One region of the Allofournierella sp. genome, then DNA from elsewhere that is predicted to be linked to it. Evidence: riboswitches for the same ligand, from Rfam matches in the RefSeq annotation. Region 1 holds a riboswitch; each other region holds the start of a gene.
What was found. Region 1 has a riboswitch for lysine ahead of dapA (4-hydroxy-tetrahydrodipicolinate synthase). Riboswitches for the same ligand answer to the same signal wherever they lie in the genome.

Region 1 (2,199 bases):
CCGGCCAGCGCCAGCACCATAGCCATGTGGCCGTCGTGGCCGCAGGCATGCATCTTGCCCTCGTGGCGGGAGGCGTAGTCGCAGCCGCTGCGCTCGGCGATGGGCAGAGCGTCCATATCTGCCCGGAAGGCGGCGGTGTGGGGCTTGCCTGCGTCAAAGTAGGCACACAGGGTGCTCTGGCAGGGTGAAAACAAGGTGCAGGGATACTGCTCCAGCACCCGGCGGATATAGGCCAGGGTTTCGGGCAGGTCAAAATCAGTTTCCGGAATCTGGTGCAGGTCCCGGCGGTATTGGGTCAGCAGCTGCTGCGTCATGGAAATCTCTCCCCCTCTGTTTGTGACATTTTGCTCCTATTATAAGCGTTCTGCTCCGGATGCACAAGCGTGGGAACGCTTGGGCAAAGAAGGAAAAAGCCGTTGACTTCACTTCGATAGCGTGCTATGATGCAGATATATGGATAGAGGCGCGGGTGCGATGAACCCCACAGGAGCCGGCAGGTGCAGATCGTGGGGCGGGGCAAGCCCGCCGAATTGGCGCAGCCGGGCGCGGCGGTGCCGATGGGGCCACGGGGAATACCCGCGGCACTGTCCGCGGAAGGACCGCGGGGGCGCTATCTTACCTGTAAGCGGTGGTATTGTCCACGCGCCGGTAAGGCCGCAGCGCCCTTCCGGCGCGTTTTTTGTTGTTCGTAAGTTTAAGGATAGAGAGGAGCAGCCGTTATGACCGCAAAGAATCTGAAGGGCTCCATTGTGGCCCTCATTACCCCCTTCCACGAGGATGGAAGCGTTAATTTTGAAAAACTGGCCCAGCTGGTGGGCTTTCACCTGGAAAACGGCACTGATGGTTTGCTGATCCTGGGCACCACCGGTGAGAGCTCGGCCATGAGCCACGAGGAGGACGACGCGGTCTGCGAATTCGTGGTCAAGCGGGTGGCCGGCCGGGTGCCGGTGATCGCGGGCAGCGGCTCCAACTGCACCCAGACCATGCTGGAAAAGAGCCTGAGCTTTGAAAAGCTGGGTGCGGATGCCCTGCTGCTCATTACTCCCTATTACAACAAGACCAATGAGGAGGGCATGTACAACCACTTCAAGACGGTGGCGGACGCGGTGCATATCCCCTGCATCCTGTACAATGTGCCCGGCCGTACCGGCTGCGGCATCTCCGAGGACATGGTGCGCCGTCTGTCCACCCATCCCAACATCATGGGCATCAAGGAGGCCTCCGGCAACCTGAGCTACACCGCCAAGATCGCCCGCTATGTGAATGAGGATTTCGCCCTCTATTCCGGCAACGACGATATGGTTCTGCCCATCCTGTCGCTGGGCGGCAGCGGTGTGATCTCGGTGCTGGCCAACATCCTGCCCCGCCAGACTCACGATATGGTCATGGACTACCTGAACGGCGACCGGGACAAGGCGCTCCAGGCGCAGCTGGGCCTGCTGGATGTGATCAACGGCCTGTTCCTGGAGGTCAATCCCATTCCCGTGAAGGAGGCCATGAACCAGATGGGCATGGAGGTGGGCGGATACCGCCAGCCTCTGGGCCCCATGGGCGAGGCCGCCAAGGCCAAGCTGGCCGTTGCGCTGAAGGCTGCCGGCCTGGTCTGAGCACAGGGGTTTGAAAAACGGCCGGGAATGTGGCATAATAGAACGGCAAAAACAAAGCAACAAGGTGGGAAAAGAAACGTGAACGCAGAACAGATCATTCAGTACATTGCAAACGCCGAGAAGAAGACCCCGGTGAAGATCACCATCCAGGAAAAGGAGCCCCTGAACTACGGCTCCGCCAAGGTGTTCGGCACCGGTGCCAAGATCGTATTTGGCGACTGGAAGGAGCTTGGCCCCATTCTGGAGGCCAATGCCGATAAGATCGAGGACATGGTGGTGGAAAACGATTGCCGCAATTCGGCCATTCCCCTGCTGGACCTGAAGGGCATCAACGCCCGCATCGAGCCGGGCGCCATCATCCGCGAGCAGGTGGAGATCGGCGACGCGGCGGTGATTATGATGGGCGCTATCATCAACATCGGCGCCATCATCGGCGAGGGCACCATGATCGATATGGGCGCTGTGCTGGGCGGCCGTGCCACCGTGGGCAAGCACTGCCACGTGGGCGCGGGTGCGGTGCTGGCCGGTGTGATCGAGCCCGCCAGCGCAAAGCCGGTGATCCTGGAGGACGATGTGCTGGTAGGTGCCAACG
Region 2 (2,199 bases), on a different contig from region 1:
GGTCTTGCCAAACCAAGCAATGTTATTATGCAGAAAACAGATTTCGAGTTTTTGAAACAGGTCTTGATAAGAGCGGATGCAGTCATCTAAATTATTGAAATCCCAAAGTTCATGGTTGCCTAAAATGGCATATACGAAGTGGAAGTGTTTTTTAAATGGAGAATTCCAATAGAGATCATCAGGCAATTGGGATCGGAGCGAGGAAGCTTGTTCTTTCAATGTGCTTAATGTGGAAGAAGCTTGACGTATTTCTGGGGGAACACTGCCATATTGATCCAAGGGTTTTGTGGCGCGTTTTGTCCAACCGTGATGAGAACTCCACTCGCTTACAGACTGTTCGAGTTCGGCTATCTGCGCCCACAGAGAATCAAGCTCTTGCTGTATGGGGATAAATTGTTTCCGTCTTGTTCTATGAAAATCTCGTTCCAGTTTATCCCAGTGAGAAATGAACTTTGTGTAAAACAATTCAGCAAGCTTAAAAGAAGCACAAATGTCCCCGGCAAACAGAACAATAGGGCTGAGGTTGTGGGCGATATCCTCTAGAAATGCTTCCGGAAATAGATTGCGGACAATGGTCTGAAGATATCTTTCGACTTGCTTTTCTGTTGCTCCGGCTGGAAACTTGTTGGCGATTTGATGCTCAAGATGTAAATCGCTTATATAGTATACAGGAGAGCATTCACTCAAGGCTGTTTCATTGAATTCCAACAAAGAAGGTAATGTGGAAATGGGAGATAATGAGGCAAGAGCATTAGTCTCAGAATTTTGAAAGACAGCAGGGGGTGATGGGGCTTTTGCCAACCTTAAACACTCGTCGTATAACATCAAAAATGCCCTCCTTTCCCCAAAGTGTAGCACTTCAACATGATAAAAGAAAGCTTTTAGGGTCAAAATACTTGACAAGTTGTGGAAAATAGAGTAATATGGCAACTAAATTCATATCGCTGTGATAGAGGCGCGGTGTTTAAGAGTAGCGCGCGGCATTCGGGGCAGACCCCCGCCGCACCGAAAGGAAACACCGCCGAAGGAAGCGAACCCGGTCTGGGGTGCGCTTGCCTGGGCTGGCGGAGAAGATCCGCCGGACTGTCACGAAGTTTTTTCGTGAAGCGCTATCCAAGGGAAACCGAAGGGGCGGCCCGGCCGGGGCTGCCTGCAACGTGCCGCGTTCCTTCGCGGTGCGCACAGAGACTTCCGCGGGGCTGCTTTTCGAAAGGAAAGCAGCCCCGTTTTTTTGCGTGGCGGGCAGCGGTAAAGCAAAAGGAGGAAAAACACAATGAAAAAGATCGCAAGCCTTGTGCTGGCGCTGCTGCTGATTACCGCCCTTCCCGGCGGTCTGGCCGTTTCGGCCGAGGGCAGCGTGCTGGACGACAACACCCTGACCGTGGCCATGGAATGTGCCTACGCCCCCTACAACTGGACCCAGCCGGATTCTTCCAACGGCGCGGTGCCCATCAAGGACAGCGCCGATTACGCCAACGGCTACGATGTGATGATGGCCAAGAAGATCGCCGAGGCTCTGGGTATGGAGCTGGAGATCGTGCGGCTGGACTGGGATTCGCTGGTGCCCGCCGTGCAGAGCGGCACCGTGGACTGTGTGATTGCGGGCCAGTCCATCACCAGTGAACGGCTGGAGTCGGTGGATTTCACCGCCCCCTACTTCTACGCCTCCATCGTGGGTCTGACCCGGGTCGACAGCCCCTATGCCCAGGCCCAGGGCCTGAGCGAGCTGGCGGGCGCCACCGCCACCAGTCAGCTGGGCACCATCTGGTACGACGGCTGTCTGCCCCAGATCCCGGACGGCACCATCCTTACCCCCCAGGAATCCGCCCCCGCCATGCTGATGGCGCTGGAGACCGGCCGGGCAAATCTGGTGGTCACCGACATCCCCACCGCCAAGGCGGCCCTGAACGCCTACAGCGACTTCGTGCTGCTGGACTTCAACGACAGCGAGGACAACTTCGTGGTCTCCAGCGAGGATGTGAACATCGGCATCTCGGTGCAGAAGGGCAACACCGAATTGAAGGATGCCATTAACGGCGTGCTGAACACCATGACCGAGGACGACTTTGGCGCCATGATGGATGAGGCCATCGCCATCCAGCCCCTGAGCGACGGCCTGCCCGAGGGCTTCTTTGGCCAGATCGGGTATCTTTTGCAGAACTACGGCACCAGCTACCTGAAGGGCGCGGGCATCACCGT
Region 3 (2,199 bases), on a different contig from region 1:
CTTGGCCAGATGGCGCAGCACCACTTCGTAGTAGGCATACCAGCCGCCGGAGGTGGTGACCGAGAACACCACCATGATAAGGGTCAGGATCACGGTGCCGAACACACCGAAGTTATGGGTGAATACATTCAGCGCCAGGGTGGCGTTGGTGGCACCACTGGTCCACTCGCCGGAAACCAGCACGGTGAGGGCGGTGATGGTGCAGACCACGAAGGTGTCCACAAACACCTCAAAGGAGCCCCACAGACCCTGCTCTACCGGGTGGCGGGTCTGGCTGGAGGCGTGGATCATGGGGCTGCTGCCCCAGCCGGCCTCGTTGGAGTATACGCTGCGAGCCATACCGGTGGAGATCACCTTGGACACGCTGGCACCCGCGAAGCCGCCCAGCGCGGCAGAGCCGGTGAAGGCCTCGCCGAAGATGGCGCCCAGGGTGGGCAGCAGGTTGTCCAGATGCATGAGGATAACGATGATGCCCAGGATCAGGTAGGACAGGCTCATGATGGGAACCAGCTTGGTGAGGATCTGGCCCAGCTTTTTCACGCCGCCCCAGATCATGAAGTACAGAATCAGCACGATGATCAGCGCCGCGATGGCCTGGGGAATGCCCAGAGACTGGGCCACCACCTCAGAGGTGGTGAAGGTGGAAGCGCTGATGAAGAAGGTGGAGAAGATGCCGATACCGAACACAAAGGCCAGCGGCAGCCACAGCTTGCCCCAGTGACGCTCCTCGCCAAGGCCCCGCTCCATATAATAGGTGGGGCCGCCGTAGGGCACGCCGTTTTCATCGGTGCGGCGGTAGTACACCGCCAGGGTCACCTCCACCTGCTTGATGAGCATGCCCAGGAAGGCGGTGAGCCACATCCAGAACACCGCACCGGGGCCGCCGGTGGTCACAGCGGTGGCCACGCCCGCGATGTTGCCGAAGCCCACCGAGCCGCCCACGGCGGTGGCGATGGCTTCGTAGGGGGTGAGCAGGCCCTTTTCATCGGCGCTCTCATCGGTGCGGTGGAACAGCCGGCCCAGGGTACGGCTGAATATATAGCCCAGGTGACGCACCTGGAAGAACTTGGTGCGCAGGGTGAAGTACACGCCGGTGACGATCATCAGAATGATCAGCGGCGGGCCCCAGATGATGTTGTTCAGGGCATTCAGAAAGTTCGACATGATGTTGTGATTCCTCCTTTGTATTCCATCGGATACCATCACAACCACCCGTCACGTCCCGACCATGCCGCAAAAAAAGAGGGGCCGCGACGCCGGAATTTGCATCGCCGCCCCCCTGTGAAAGAACGGAACAAACCCCCAATAGCGCCACCACTTTGTTCAAGTGAGAGTGCGCCGCCCACTGGACGGCACCCCAACAAACACCCCGCTGCCGCGCGGAAATCTGTTTCGGCAAACCGCCTCTTCCCGCAAAGATCTTTGGCCGGCAGGCCTCCCTTTGCGGTACCATACGGTTTGCGCCTCTATTGTGTGGTATTCAATTTCCTTTCCTATCATAAAACGGCGGTGTCGGGTTGTCAACCTGATTTTTCTTATTTTTATTCATCTTTTGTGCATTTTCAGCCGTTTTGCTCAGCGGGAGACCGGGTCCGGCTGTTTGGCCTGATAGGTCCAAGGGCCTTCCGGCGTCTGGGCGGTGAAAACGGCGCACCAGTCGTACCCGTTCACGCCGGTGGGTTCCTGGGTCAGGCATACAGAAAGCCCACGCCGTCCATCTGCGCATCCTCCCAGGGCAGCTCCAGCGCCTGCCAGCTTTCGCCTCGGTCCGGGCTGTAGACGATCACCGGCAGATTCCCGCCCAGCACAAAGCCCACCGGGCCGTCTGTCTGCGGGGAAATATACCAGCTGCTGCGGGTCACGGCGGTGCAGGTTTCGATGCATTCCGCCAGCAGACCCTCAAATCGGCTGGGCAGAGCGTTCCAGTGCTCGCCCCAGTCCCGGGTGTAGAACAGGTGGCCTTCGTTTGTGACCCGGATGTCGGCCTGTTCATACAGCTGCGGATTACCCAGCCAGCGTGCTTCATCCTCCGGGGCAAAGCAGAAGCGGGCGATGCGGGTGCCTGCCCGGTCCTCATCCTCCGCCTGGCGCACGGTGAGCATCCAGGTGGGGGAGCCATCCGCCTTGCCGTATTGCCCCGCCTGGTACAGGGCCAGATCAAAGCCCTCCGGGGCCGCCGTCATGTCCACTACGGTCTGA

Region 2: another riboswitch for lysine. It lies ahead of J7G73_RS13695 (ABC transporter substrate-binding protein/permease); the one in region 1 lies ahead of dapA (4-hydroxy-tetrahydrodipicolinate synthase).
Region 3: another riboswitch for lysine. It lies ahead of J7G73_RS08325 (sodium:alanine symporter family protein); the one in region 1 lies ahead of dapA (4-hydroxy-tetrahydrodipicolinate synthase).

Annotation. Positions count from the first base shown of each region.
Region 1 is NZ_JAGHKE010000109.1:8,074-10,272, forward strand. It holds gene J7G73_RS11940 (amidohydrolase) at 1-314, opposite strand, end outside; lysine riboswitch at 451-621, shown strand; gene dapA (4-hydroxy-tetrahydrodipicolinate synthase) at 720-1,607, shown strand; gene dapD (2,3,4,5-tetrahydropyridine-2,6-dicarboxylate N-acetyltransferase) at 1,635-2,199, shown strand, end outside.
Region 2 is NZ_JAGHKE010000047.1:5,236-7,434, forward strand. It holds gene J7G73_RS07320 (metallophosphoesterase) at 1-825, opposite strand, end outside; lysine riboswitch at 943-1,120, shown strand; gene J7G73_RS13695 (ABC transporter substrate-binding protein/permease) at 1,274-2,199, shown strand, end outside.
Region 3 is NZ_JAGHKE010000057.1:13,443-15,641, forward strand. It holds gene J7G73_RS08325 (sodium:alanine symporter family protein) at 1-1,164, opposite strand, end outside; lysine riboswitch at 1,299-1,477, opposite strand; gene J7G73_RS08330 (hypothetical protein) at 1,689-2,199, opposite strand, start outside.